One region of the Diaphorobacter sp. JS3051 genome, then DNA from elsewhere that is predicted to be linked to it. Evidence: riboswitches for the same ligand, from Rfam matches in the RefSeq annotation. Region 1 holds a riboswitch; the other holds the start of a gene.
What was found. A riboswitch is a leader RNA that binds a small molecule or an ion and turns the genes downstream of it on or off. The one in region 1 is predicted to bind cobalamin.
Positions count from the first base shown of each region.

Region 2: another riboswitch for cobalamin. It lies ahead of I3K84_RS17985 (TonB-dependent receptor domain-containing protein); the one in region 1 lies ahead of bluB (5,6-dimethylbenzimidazole synthase).

Region 1 covers NZ_CP065406.1:4,129,875-4,136,979, forward strand. Annotated here, with positions in the region: gene I3K84_RS19705 (PilW family protein) at 1-499, opposite strand, end outside; gene pilV (type IV pilus modification protein PilV) at 512-1,168, opposite strand; gene I3K84_RS19715 (GspH/FimT family pseudopilin) at 1,147-1,713, opposite strand; gene cbiB (adenosylcobinamide-phosphate synthase CbiB) at 1,875-2,852, shown strand; gene I3K84_RS19725 (aminotransferase class I/II-fold pyridoxal phosphate-dependent enzyme) at 2,845-3,849, shown strand; gene I3K84_RS19730 (cobyric acid synthase) at 3,846-5,327, shown strand; cobalamin riboswitch at 5,358-5,550, shown strand; gene bluB (5,6-dimethylbenzimidazole synthase) at 5,595-6,356, shown strand; gene cobT (nicotinate-nucleotide--dimethylbenzimidazole phosphoribosyltransferase) at 6,462-7,105, shown strand, end outside.
Region 2 covers NZ_CP065406.1:3,774,012-3,781,116, reverse strand. Annotated here, with positions in the region: gene I3K84_RS17995 (bifunctional adenosylcobinamide kinase/adenosylcobinamide-phosphate guanylyltransferase) at 1-67, opposite strand, end outside; gene I3K84_RS17990 (cobyrinate a,c-diamide synthase) at 64-1,422, opposite strand; gene I3K84_RS17985 (TonB-dependent receptor domain-containing protein) at 1,445-3,325, opposite strand; cobalamin riboswitch at 3,405-3,649, opposite strand; gene I3K84_RS17980 (hypothetical protein) at 3,684-3,923, shown strand; gene I3K84_RS17975 (cell division protein ZapA) at 3,920-4,264, shown strand; gene I3K84_RS17970 (sulfite exporter TauE/SafE family protein) at 4,907-5,626, opposite strand; gene hemN (oxygen-independent coproporphyrinogen III oxidase) at 5,630-7,012, opposite strand.

The DNA.
Region 1 (7,105 bases):
AGTTGCGAGCCAGATAGTCGGTTCCTGCGCTGGTGGCTGTGGCATTGGCGGCTTTGAAAACGGTGTCCGGGTACCGGCGAAAACCTGTTGTGAGGGCGTCGGCACTGCCTGACAGTGTGTCGTTTTGATCGAAACTGTTGCCGCTGTCCTGCGCCGTAGCACTGATTTCAAACACCACAGGACTCAGCACATCAGTGGAGGCACCTCCGATCGGATCGGGGTTCAAATACAGCGAGCCTGCCTGCCGCAGTTGCTGGCTGATTATTCTGAGCGTAAATGCCGCCTGTTGTTGAATGGTGCTGGCATCGCTCACCGTGCCGGAAATTCCGCGAGAGGCCATCAACGCACCCATGGCGACCGCGACGACCAATAAGCCGATAGCTAGGCCGACCATGAGCTCCAGCAGTGTTACGCCGCGCTCCCTTTTTGGTGGAATGCTATTTTTTGTGAGGAAAGGCTGATCAGGTTGGTGCGAAGTGCTAGTTTTTTTTGAGATCACGCATCACCTCCTTCACGAGCAATAGAGCGTCATCGTGCCGCTGCCATCCGCATAGGGGGCACAGCGCGCAGCCACCGGGATGTATTGCAGGTGGCAGGTTTTTTCCGCAGGGCAGGCATTGGCGTCGTCGGTTCCCGCAGAAAAGGTGTCGTCGGCGGCGCGGACTTTGGTAGCGTCGATGGCGTCGTTCTTGGTTCCGTCTCGCTCGTTTTCACGCCAAGCGATGATCACGCCCAGTTGTCTGCGGTTTGCGTCGACGGTTTCGCCTGGCGTCAAAAAGAGGCTCGCCTGTCCCCCTGGGAGGGCTTGTTCTACCGTAGTTTTCCATTGCTTCAGGTCGTACCCCGCCTGTTCGGCGGGGACACACGCTGATTTACCGCAGTCAGAGGCTGATAGATCTCCCGCCTTTTCGCCGAAACCTGACTCGTAGTTCCCAAGATTCAACAATGCATTGGGGCTGGCCCGCATGCGCTCGCCTAAATCTTCAATCAAGCGGATGGCCTGCGCGCGGCGCACCGTCGTTTGTGTGTCGGCCAGCGTACGCATTTGCACGCCTACGATACCCAGAATGCCCAATGCCGCAATGACGATGGCAACGAGGGATTCGATCAGCGTGATCCCTCGTTGTTGATGGAAGTGGAACGATCTTACGAATTTGATGCGGAGCATGGAATGTCCTCGGGGGGAATAACCTTGACCCGCCCGCCAGAGCTCATGCAGACACCGCGTGCGGCCGGATCAGAATTTGATTTGTTCAGCGGAACTAGGCTGAAGCCAAGCCATGTGCCATCCACTAAACCCCAGCGATTGAGCTGGATGGTTTCGCCACCGCCAGTTCGCGTGACTTGAACCCTTGAGGGCGTGTCGAAACTCTGCAATACAGCTTCGGTGTTGTCGCACTTGCCGTTGTTGTTAGCGTCTTCACACACGAACCAACCGCAATCCCACTCCTGTTTGGCGCTTGTTGTGCATTGGGCGGTGTTAGCACTTTTCTGTATGACGATGCCGCCACTGCGCTTGATGGCCTCTGATCGTGCAAAGTAGATGGAGGACTGCAGTTCTTCCACCGCTTGCCGCACGCGCCACCGTTCGATAATCGGCATAAAACTGGGCGCCGCCAAAGAGGCCAGGACGGCCAGGATGGCTACAGCGACCATCAACTCGATCACAGTGAAGCCACGCTGCAAGGTCCCATGACCAGAATGCTGCGGCATGTGCGAGGGGCAGGGTAGGTGCAACGATTGCATGCTGCTGATGCTATTCGTGACATTTGCCCTGGGCATCCCCCTGAAGGATGGACGGAGCAACTGCGCTGACAAGCGGTATGTGAGCGATGCCTGGATTTCAGGCTCCCATTTCACTGTAGGCTCCCCCTATGTCCTTCTGGATATCAGATATAGCTGCATCAGCCTCAGCCCTGCTGGTGGCGCTCGCTATCGACCGCCGGTGGGGCGAACCTCCCGCGCGGTGGCATCCCGTGGTTTGGATGGGGCGGGCACTGCAAGCCTGCGGAGCGCATGTGGCACCTTTGCGGGACACTGGGCGTGATTTATGGTTATTTGGGAGCGCTGCGGCTTGCTGGTGCGCTTTGGCAGCTATTATTTTGGTAGTAGCGTTTGCGCTGCAGGGGGCTGCTCTCGCTTGGCTGCCCAACTGGGGGGCGGGGGTAGTACTCGGATTGCTGCTAAAACCTCTGCTGGCCTGGCGCATGCTGCGCGGGGAAGTGCTGGCGGTGGAAGATGCGCTGGCGCAGTCGCTGGATGCGGGGCGCGAGCGACTGTCCTGGCTGGTCAGCCGTGATGTGCAAGGGCTCGATGCGGCGGCCGTGCGCGAGAGCGCCATTGAATCCCTGGCCGAGAACCTCAGCGACTCCGTGATTGCGCCGCTGTTCTGGTTCGTGCTGCTGGGCCTGCCCGGTGCGGCGCTTTACCGCTTTGCCAATACGGCCGACGCGATGTGGGGATACCCCGGCATGCGCGGTGGGCGCTACTGGCAATGGGCGGGCAAGTGGGCGGCGCGTGCGGACGATGTGCTGTCCTGGCTGCCCGCGCGCATCACGGCGGTGCTGTTGTGGGGTGTGTCGCGTGGCAACGGCGCCCGCTGGACTGATCTGCGCGCGCAGTCGCGTCTCACGCCGTCGCCCAACGGCGGGTGGCCCATGGGGGCGATGGCGCTGGCGTTGGGGGTGCGCCTTTCCAAACCAGGTGTGTACGTGTTGAACGCCCCCGGGCATGCGCCCCAGGCCGCGGACACGCAGCGTGCGGTGCATTTGGCATCAAAAACACTGCTAGCGATTGCAGCGCTTGCGGTAGCAGCTCTGTTATTGATAGCTATAGTGCACACCCATGTCTGACCATGCGCCACAGCACGGCGGCCCGGATGCGCTGGGCGTGCCGCTGCATGACTTCTCCACCAACGCCAACGCCTGCGGTCCTTGTCCGCAGGCCATCGCGGCGCTCCGGCAGAGTGACTTCATCCACTACCCCGACCCGGCCTACACCGCGCTGCGCGCGCAGATCGCCACGTTCCACGGCGTGGCGGTGCAGCGCGTGGTGCTCGCCGCCAGCGCCAGCGAGTTCATTCATCGCATCACCGCGCACGCGGCACGCAGCGGCGTGCGCCAGGTCGCTGTGCCCGCGCATGGCTACGGCGACTACACCCGCGCGGCCCAGGTGTGGGAGCTGGACTGCCGCCATACACCTTCTTCTGAGCCGGCGCTGCACTGGGCGTGCGAGCCCGCCAGCCCGTTGGGAACGACCGATGCTGCACTGGCGGCGTGGTGCGCCCCGGCCCCTGTCGGCGTGTTGCGCATACTGGACTGCGCCTACGCACCACTGCGCCTGGAGGGAGCCGCCACCGTAGCGCCTGATGCCGCCTGGCAGATGTGGACGCCCAACAAGGCGCTGGGCCTGACCGGTGTACGCGCGGCCTATGCCATTGCGCCGAGTGCCGCGGTCCCCGATGGCAGTGTCGCCGCTGTGCAGGCGCTGGCGGCCTCCTGGCCGGTCGGTGCCGACGGTGTTGCCCTGTTGGCGGCCTGGGTCCGGCCGGATACGCAGGCATGGCTCGCGCAATCGCTGGCGACCCTGCGCGAATGGAAGGCCGCGCAACTGGCGCTGTGCGCGGCCCTGGGCTGGGCCGTTGCGCCTGGCAGTCTCGCCAACTTCTTCACGGCATGTCCGCCGGTGCAGGATATGGGGACCTTCCTGCAATGGCTGCGCGCGCGTGGCGTCAAGCTGCGCGACTGCACCTCGTTTGGCCTGCCCGGGCACGTGCGCCTGGGCGTGTTGCCACCGCAGTCGCAGCGGGCGCTGGAGGTATCGTGGCGCCTCTACAAGGAATCGCAATGAACAAGACCCGACCCGGGCCGGCGCGCTGCGTCATGGTGCTGGGCACCACCAGCGGTGCGGGCAAGAGCTGGCTGGCCACCGCGCTGTGCCGCTACTACAGCAACCAGGGCCTGAAGGTGGCGCCTTTCAAGGCGCAGAACATGAGCAACAACGCGCGCGTGGTGGCTGCACCGGGCGAGCAGTTCGGCGAGATTGGCAGTGCCCAGTATTTCCAAGCGCTGGCAGCGCGGGCCGTGCCCGACGTGCGCATGAACCCGCTACTGCTCAAGCCCGAAGCGGACACTAAGAGCCAGGTGGTGCTGTTGGGACAGGTGAGCGATGAGCTTTCGCAACTGCCATGGCGCGGCCGTAGCCAGCGTGTGTGGCCGCAGATCGCGGCGGCGCTGGACGCGCTGCGGGCCGAGAACGACGTGGTGGTCATCGAAGGCGCGGGCTCGCCGGCAGAGATCAATCTGCACGCCAGCGACGTGGTCAACATGCGCGTGGCGCGCCATGCTGAGGCGCGCTGCCTGCTGGTGACGGATATCGACCGCGGCGGCGCCTTTGCCCACCTGTTTGGCACATGGGCGTTGCTGCCCGAGGAAGAACGCGCGCTCATCGCAGGCTTCGTGCTCAACAAGTTCCGGGGCGACGAGGCACTGCTGGCGCCCGCGCCGCAAATGCTGCAGGACAAGACCGGCGTGCCCGTCGTCGCCACCATTCCGATGCAGTGGAACCACGGCCTGCCCGAGGAGGACGGCGTGTTCGACATGCGCTCCACCGCCGCGGGTGCCGTGCATACGCGCATCGCCGTGGTGGCGTATCCGCGCATCAGCAATCTGGACGAATTCCAGCCGCTCAAAAATGTGCCGGGTGTGCGTTTGTCCTGGGCGCGCAGCCCCGCGGATGTGGAGGGCGCCGACTGGATCGTCCTGCCCGGCAGCAAGGCCACGGCGGCTGACCTGGCCTGGCTGCGCGCACAGGGGTTGGACGCGGCGATTGCTGCGCATGCGGCACGCGGTGGCCGTGTGCTGGGAGTCTGCGGTGGACTGCAGATGCTCGGCGAGGCGTTGATCGACACCGTGGGGGTGGACGGCAATGGCCCCGGCCTGGGCCTGCTGCCGTTGGTGACGAGCTTCGAGGCCACCAAGACCGTGCGGCCCACGCGCCAGTGCTTCGGCGCCGTACAAGGCGCCTGGCGGCATCTCGCCGGCGTGGCTGTGCAAGGCTACGAAATCCACCACGGCCAGACTGCTCAGCACCCGGCCATGGCCGCCAGCGGCGATGTGGCGCGCGAACTCATGCCCGGGTTGGCGTGGCAGAACCCGGGGGGCAATGTGCTGGGCCTGTACCTTCACGGCCTGTTCGAGGACGCAACCGTGCTGCGGGCACTGTTCGGTGCCGATGCTCCGACGCTGGATGCGGTGTTTGACAGGCTGGCCGCCGGCATCGCACGGCACTTCGAGCCTGGGGTGTTGGATGCCCTCGCTGCGCAGTAAAGGACGATAACTGCGGTTGAATTGCGGTTGTTATCATCCCCGTCCTCAGGTGCCCGCTGCCGCAAGGCAAAGGGAGAATCGGGAAGGCGGTTGGAGTCCGCCGCGTGCCCAACGCTGTAAGGAAGATGACCCCCGCTCAATGCCACTGGCCGCCAAGGCCGGGAAGGCGCGGCGGGTCAGATGAATCCAAGCCAGAAGACCGGCCTGAACGTTCATCGCGCTGCAAGGCCAGGCAGCGTGCGACCTATTCACGCACAGGGGACTGCCATGAATACCGCGCAGGCGCAAGCCACGCAAAGCGTTCACGCCTTTACGCAAGAGGCCCGCGACGCCATTTACCACACCATCTTTTCACGCCGTGATGTGCGGGGGCAGTTTCTGCCCACCCCGGTACCGGACGAGGTGCTCAGCCGCATCCTGACCGCGGCGCACTATGCGCCTTCCGTAGGCTTCATGCAGCCATGGAACTTCCTGGTGGTGCGATCGCAGGACACCAAGCGCCGGGTGCATGATGCCTTCGCCAAGGCCCATGCCGAAGCGGCCGGTATGTTCGAGGGCGACAAGCGCGCGGTGTACCAGCGTCTCAAGCTCGAGGGCATTCTGGAGTCGCCCATCGGCCTCTGCATCACGTGCGACCGCGAGCGCACCGGTCCGGTGGTGGTAGGGCGTACCCACATGAAAACCATGGACCTGTACAGCAGCGTCTGTGCCGTGCAAAACCTGTGGCTCGCCGCGCGCGCCGAAGGGCTTGGGGTGGGATGGGTGAGCATCTTTCACCAGGCTGACCTGCAGCAGGCGCTGGGTATTCCCAAGGGTATCACCCCCATCGCCTACCTGTGTGTCGGCTACGTCAGCCACTTCCACGCCAAGCCCGAACTGGAAACCGCTGGCTGGCTGCCACGCCTGCCCGTGGAAGACCTGGTGTACTTCGAGCAATGGGGGCAGCGCGACGACCAGCAGCCGCTCATCGCGCATCTGCGGTGCGACCAGGCTGCGGCGCAGTGCAGTCGCCAGACCGCACCGGCATAAGCCAGCCACAAGGCATGGGGCCCGCCCCGCAATACGGCCACCTCTTGATATGCGCCCCGTGAGTCGGGGCCGCGCTGGACCTTTTTTTGACAATCGAAACACGCCATGATCATCGACCTGCCTTTCGTTGCTGACTTCACCGATCTGCCACTGACGCAGGCCCTGCAACACAAGCTGGACAACAAGACCAAACCACTGGGTGCGTTGGGGCGCCTGGAGCAACTCGCCCTCCGTCTGGGCCAGATCCAAGGTACCGAATCACCCATGCTGCAGGCGCCGCAGATGCTGGTGTGCGCGGGCGACCATGGCCTGGCGGCCAAGGGCGTATCGGCCTACCCGAGCGACGTGACCTGGCAGATGGTCGAGAACTTTCTGGCAGGCGGCGCAGCCGTGAGCGTGCTGGCGCGCCAGCACGGCCTTCAGCTCACCGTGGCCGACTGTGGCGTGGCGCGCGCAGTACCCGCGCGCGACGTCGTTCCCGGTGCGCCCCGCCTGGTGCACTGCCGCGTGGCGGCGGGCACGCAGGACGCGAGCGTCGGCCCTGCGATGACCGACGCGCAGTGCGCCCAGGCGCTGCGCAACGGCATGGATATCGTGCGCGCCATGCCCGGCAACGCGCTGCTGCTGGGCGAGATGGGCATCGGCAACACGTCCGTGGCGTCGCTGCTGTTGGCGCGTCTGGCAGGCGTGCCGCTGACCGAGTGCACGGGTGCCGGTACGGGACTGGATGCGGCAGGCATCGCGCGCAA
Region 2 (7,105 bases), 360 kb from region 1:
ACTTGCCGCTCTTTTGTCCACCCAGGATGAGTTCACTGCGGGCGATGGTCTGCGGCGCCGCGTTCATGGCCCCGCCTCCGCGCCCAGCAAGGCTGCGGTCGCCTGCGGGCTGGATGCAAACCATGCGTGAAAGTAGCTCGCGTGGATGCTGCCGTGGCGGTACACGGCTTCACCGTCGTCCGGTGCCCCTGCATGGTCCGGACGCTGGGCGCGTGCGCACACGGCGGCCGGGCTGTCGGTGACCGAGTAGTGAAAGGTGTGGCCGCGCAACTCATGCGTGCCCATGCGCAGCGCGCGCGGCCCCAGCGCGGCCAGGCGCCGCTGCATGGTGGCATGACCCGGCAGCAGCCCCCACAGGGGCACGCGGCGCCCGTCGGCCAGGGTGATGGACTCCAGCAGCGCCATCATGCCGCCGCACTCCGCCCACACGGGCCGACCCGCCGCCACGTGCGCCTGCAGGCTGCCGCGCATGGCCGTATTGGCGGCCAGCGCATCGGCGTGCAGCTCGGGGTAGCCGCCGGGCAGCCACAGCGCGTCGCAGGCTGGCAGCGCAGCGTCGCGCAGCGGCGAAAAGCGCACCACGCGCGCGCCCAGCTGCTGCAGGGTGTCGATATTGGCTTCGTAGATGAAGCAGAAAGCCTCATCCGCCGCCACGGCCACAGTGCGGCCCGCCAGCAGCGGCGTGATGGCGGCACGGCCCACGGGCGTGCCGCCGAAGTCCACCGCCCAGCGCTGCAGGTCCGCGGCGGACATGCGGCCCAGGGGCGTGCCGGCCAGCGCATCGGCCACGGCGTCCAGCCGCTGCAGGGCATCGGGCAGTTCGTGCGCTGCCACCAGTCCCAGGTGCCGCTCGGGCAGAAGGCCACCAGGCTCCCTGCCGCCCGCAGCGTCACCCACGACCCGTGGCAGCGCACCCAGCCAGTCCGCAGCGTCGGCCAAGCCGTCCCGCAGCATCTGCGCATGGCGGTCGCCCGCCACGCGGTTGGCCAAGACACCGGCCCATGGCAGGCCCGCACGGTAGTGCCGCAGCCCATGCACGATGGCGCCCAGCGTGCCCCCCATGGCAGAGGCATCCACCACCGCAAGCACCGGTATGCCGAAGCGCTGCGCCAGGTCGCCCACGCTGTGCTCGCCGTCGAACAATCCCATCACCCCTTCGATGAGCAGCAGGTCTGCTTCGGCCGCCGCGGCGCGCAGGCGCTGCGCGCAATCTGCCGCACCGGTCATCCACAGATCGAGCTGGTGCACGGGGGCGCCGCTGGCCAATTGGTGCCAGTGCGGGTCCAGGAAGTCGGGCCCACACTTGAACACCCGCACGCGCCGGCCTTGGCGTGTGTGCAGGCGCGCCAAAGCGGCGGTGACGGTGGTCTTGCCCTGCCCAGAGGCGGGCGCGGCGATGACCAGGGCGGGACAGCGGCTCATGGTGTGGCAGTCGGTGATGGCGTTACTGCGGCGCCCACTTCAGGCCCACATAGAATGTGCGGCCGCCGGTGGCGTAGGTGCGCGCCAACTGGTAGTCCTTGTCGGCCAGGTTGTCGACGCGGGCCAGCAGCGTCACGTCGCGCGCCACGCGCTTGCTGGTGTAGAGGTTGAGCGTGGTGTAGCCGCCCAGTACGTTGGTGTTGGCCGCGTTGTCGTACCGGCGCGCGGATGCGTAGAGCTCCGCCCCCAGCGTCCAGCCTGCCACCAGGGTGTCGGCACCCAGCGTGGCGTAGCGCTTGGCACGGCGCGCCAGCAGTTTGCCGCTGTCCAGGTCACGCGGGTTCTGCCAGTCGATGGAGCCATGCACCGACACGCCCGCGATGCGGTGCGCGGCCGACAGCGTCACGCCCTTGTACTCGGCGCGGCCCACGTTCTCGTAGCAGCCGAAGCTGGAATCACAGCGGCCCGCGGCGCCGAAATTGATGAGGTTGCTGACGCGGTTGCGGTACGCCACGACACCCACGCTGCTCTCTCCTTGCGTCCACCGCGCGCCCAGCTCCACGTTGCGCCCCTTCTCGGGCTGCAGGTCGGGCGCGCCGTATTCGCTGAAGCGGTGGTAGAGCGTGGGTGCACGGAAGGACGTGCCGGCCGCTGCGGTGACGCGCCACTGCGGCGTAATGGCGTAGCCATAGGACAGGCTGCCCGTGCTTTTGCCGCCGAACTCGCTGTCGTCGTCATAGCGCAGGTTGGCCTGCAGCGTATGGGCGCCCTGGTTCAGGCCATATCCCAGCGCGAGCGCGTTCTGTGAGCGGTCACGCTGGAGGTCGCCCACGAACTCGGTGGCGGGGTTGTGCAGTTCGTCCTCGCGGCGCTCCAGCGCGGCTGTGAACAGATGCGCGCCCAGGCGCCACTCGTTTTGCAGCAGGTAATTGTGCAGCGTGGTCTCGGTCATGTAGAAGTTGGGCCGGGTGCTGTATTCACTCTGCCCCTGCGTGACCTGCAAGCGCGTGCTGTACACGTCGCTCCACTTGGCCAGCCATGCCAGGCTGGCCGTGCGCAATTGGTGGTGATTGCGGTCGTCGGCCGTTTTGCTGCCGTCGTACTGCGAGTTGAGGTTGCTGGCCAGCAGCGTGCCCTCCAGGCGATGGGTCGTGTCGAACTGCACGCCCAGTCGGGCATTGGCAGAGGTGCGGCGGTAGCCGTCTTCGTCCGGGTTGTAGGCGGAGCCTACGCGGGCACTGAAGCCATCGGCGCGCTCATGCGACAGCCCCAGCGCATAGTCCACCTGCTCGGTGCCGCCACTCACGCCGGCCTGCACCGTCCGCGTGCCCTGGTTGCCCAGGCCCACGCCCACGTAGGGCGCCGGCGCACCCTCGCCCTTTTTGGTGAAGAGCTGGATCACGCCTCCCATGGCATCCGAGCCGTACACAGCAGCCGCTGGCCCGCGCACGACCTCGATGCGGTCGATCTGCGACAACGGGATTTGCTCCCACACCACGCCGCCGGTGGATTGCGAGTCCAGGCGCACGCCGTCCAGGTACACGGCGGTAAAGCGCGACTCCGCGCCGCGCAGGTAGACGCTGCCACTGCTGCCCTGGCCGCCATTGCGCGTGATCTGCACGCCTGGCAGGCGCGAGATCACGTCAATGACGCCTACCGCGCCGCTGGCCTCGATGGTTTCACGGTCGATGACGGACACATCGGACACGATGTCGGCCAGCGGCCGGGCCACGCGGGTTGCCGTGATGACGGTTTCACGCAGTTGGGGTTCTGTGGCTGCCTGGGCCAGCAGGGTCTGGGACACGGCGGGGAAAGCGGCGGCCAGCGCCAGCGGCAGCACGGCGACGCGCGCGTGCACGGAAAGCGCACTCAAGCGCACATTGAACGGACGGGTGTTTGTCATGTGGGGCAAACAGAGAGATCGCCACGGCCGACCTCCCCGTCGGCACCTGGGCATAACGGCCCAGGTTTCACAAAAGGAAACGCGGAGCCACCTCGTTGGCCGGTATCCGGGCTGGCGGAACGCTCTGCATCGCCTTCCCAAACGCTTGTTCAAGGCGCTCAGTGGCTTGTCAATGAAGAGGGAGCCGAGGTACGGCTCATCCGCTGACCGTTGCGGGGGCAGCGCAGGCACAGGACACACTCCATGGCGGAGAGTCCCTCCCTGCTTCCCGTTGAACTGCGGCATGTGAACCACGCCGCGAGCACCAACTGCGCAATTTTACGATGGTTCGCACGCCGATCCCTACAATCGGCAGCGTATGGCCTCCCCCTCTTCCATCGACCAGATCGCCGAGCGCGTTGAGCGGCTGCTGCTGCGCCATGCCGAGTTGCAGCGCACCAATGCCCTGTTGGCGCAGCAGGTCGCGGCGCTCACCCAGGAGCGCGATTCCCTCCAATCCCGCCTGCAGGCGGCCCGTGCCCGCGTGAACGCATTGCTGGACCGCCTGCCTGCCGAGCCCGAACTCCCCGGCACTGCTGAGACGAAAGACGCGCCATGAAGCAGATCGAGGTACAGATCCTCCAGCAAAGCTATCTCCTGGCCTGCCCGGACGGCCAGGAGTCGCGCCTGCTGGAGGCGGTCGAGCGCGTGGATACCGCCATGACGCGCATCCGTGACGCGGGCAAAGTACGCGCGCGTGAGCGCATCGCCGTGCTGGCGGCCCTCAACCTGGCTTTCGAGATCGCCGACCGCGAAGCCGCCGATTTGGCAGCCGCCTCAGCCCCTGCGCGCATGGCCCCCACCCCGGTCGCGCCGCATGTGCACGACAGCGATGAGCGCGTGCAGCAGTTGCTCCTGCGCCTGGACGAGGCGCTGGGCGAGGATGGGCGCCTCCTATAACCATTACGGTAAAAGCCCAGCCCCTGGCCGCACACGGGCAGCCCACTACAATGAACATGTCTGCGGTGCTGCCGGGCTTTATATTTCCTTGAACCAATGCTCATTGAGCACGGGCTTGGTACATTGCCCGGTGAGCGTGATCATCTCGCGTCAGATGAACCCAACGCCTGGCTGCCCTCGCCCACCTGAACCCCCGGTTCAGGATGCCGGTCCGGTGGCATTCGCAGACACCTTTTTCTCCGGTAATCGCTTGCGCCCTCGCTCCGGGTGAGTGCCAGCGACCTCAATACCTGCTCAGAAAATCCGGCGCTCCGCGGCCAGCGCGCGCAACCCACCCATCTGCAAGGCACAGAGCAGACCTTGGTAGTCGTCGCACCGATGCCAAATATCCTGGCGTGGTTCGGGCGTTTCCCAGTCCTTCGGCAATCTCACTGATACGCAACGCGCGCCCCAGACGCACGATGGCGCATCCAGTAAGGCAGAGATGCGTAGCTGGATTTCTCCACGTCGATGAGAACAGACTCGTCACTTCCGCTGGTAGAGATCTGACAGCGATACGTCACGCCTGAGCGTCTCAGTGTGCACCATTCGCTTGCCACGGCATGCTTCGCGGAGCCGCTGTGGTTCCACAAAACGCTGTTTTCAGGGCACGCACCACGGCGCCGGCTGCCCATGGACAACCTCCATCCACAGCGCCCATGCACCCAGGGAAAAAAGCACACCACCTGCCAGCCGAGACCCCCACGCCCCACCCTTCACGCCGATCCAAGCGCGAATGCGGCCAAAAGTCCACGGCCCCAGCACCAGCCATACACCGCTTCCCACGCCAAACAGGACCATGCACAAGGCTCCGCGGAGCACGCTTCCGCTGAGAGCGGCAGTCAACAGTGCGGTATACAGAAGGCCGCATGGCAGGAGCGCCCAGGCCACACCCGCGGTCAGGAGCCCGCCAGGCCGAGAGACCAAGGGCTTGACCTTCGCCCAGGCAGCACGCCCCGCCCGCTCAACCCACAAGGGCTGCTGCGCTTGCACCATCATCATCCCGCCCCACGCGAGGATGAGCACGTGCATCAGCGTCCAAAGGGGGCGCAATGCCGAGGTGCTTTGCCCCAGCCACGCGAGTTGCTCCATGGCCAGCGCAACCACCGCCCCTGCGGCGCCGTAGCCAATCAGGCGCCCCACGTGAAACTGCGCTACCCGTTGGAGGATTCCGCGGCGGGGCGCCCATTGAATGGTGTGGGTGGCGTCCGGCGTGCCACCCAGCCCCGTAAGCGCCGCGCAGGGAACAGAACACATCGCCAAACAGTGAGCCCCTCCCATCAGCCCCATCAGGAAGGCCGTCGTGGCCAGCGCCCACAGCATGGGTCAAATAATCCGGGAAAAGCGAGCGCGGTTACGGTCAGCCTGCAGATACTTGTCGAACACCATGGCCACACCGCGCACGAAATACCACCCCATGGGCGTAACTTCAACGCCCTCATCACTAATTTTCACTAAGCCCTGAGCCGCCATTTCTTGCAGTTGCTGTAATTCCGCATCGAAATAACTGCGGAAATCAATCAGCCAAGACTGTTCCAACGGCTCAAACAGCAACTCACCTTGGCACATCAACGCCATGATGACTGCGCGGCGCACCAAGTCGTCCTTGGTCAACGCCAGCCCGCGCACCACAGGCAAATGCCCCTGGTTAATGCAGTCGTAATACTCGTCCAGCGTTTTCACGTTTTGGCTGTAAGTAGCGCCCACGCGCCCGATGGCAGAAACGCCCAGACCAATCAGGTCGCAATCGGGCTGCGTGCTATAGCCTTGGAAATTGCGGTGCAGCCTGCCTTGCCGCTTGGCCACCGCCAGCGCATCGTCTGGCAGAGCAAAATGGTCCATGCCCACGTAGACGTAGCCGGCTTCTTGGAACACATCAAGTGACCGGGCCAACATGGACACCTTGGCCGAAGCCATGGGCAACTCGGCCGTGATGATGCGTCGCTGCGATTTGAAGCGTTCTGGCAAGTGAGCGTACGCATACAGCGCGATCCGGTCTGGCCGCAGCTCGGCTACCTGCTCCAAGGTGCAATCAAACGACTCCGGTGTCTGTCGCGGCAGCCCGTAGATCAAATCCACGTTCACCGATTCAAACCCGAGCTTGCGAGCCGCATCGACCAACGCGAACACCTTTTCGGCAGGCTGAATGCGGTGCACGGCCTTTTGTACTTCAGGGTCGAAATCCTGCACGCCAAAGCTCAGGCGATTGAAACCCAGCTCCGCCAACAATCCCAGCCGCGCTTCATCCACGGTCCGGGGGTCCACTTCTATGGAGTACTCCCCCCCAGGAACAAGGACGAAACTGCGCCTCAGCATGCCCATCAGTTCGCGCAAACCGTCATCCGTCAGAAAAGTAGGCGTGCCGCCGCCGAAATGCAGCTGGCTCACATGCTGACCCACACCGCAGTGCGCCGTATGCAGGTCGATTTCACGGCTGAGGTAACGCAAGTAGACCTCTGTCCGCTCTGGATGCCGGGTAATGATTTTGTTACACGCGCAGTAATAGCACAGCGATTCACAAAACGGGATGTGGACATAAAGCGACAAAGGCATCGCCTTGGCTACCGACCCCACGCGACGCTGCTGCAGCGCAAGGATGTATTCCCGCTCGCCAAAAGCCTCGACAAAACGATCAGCAGTCGGATAAGAGGTGTAGCGCGGCCCTGGGACGTCAAAGCGACGCAGGAGCTCTGTTGTAACAACGGTCATGACGGGATTCCTTGCACTTTCATATCACTGTGCCGTAGAGTCCCCCATGAGTCCTTGACGTTGATCAAGCGCCCATGAGGTCCTTGTGGCGAC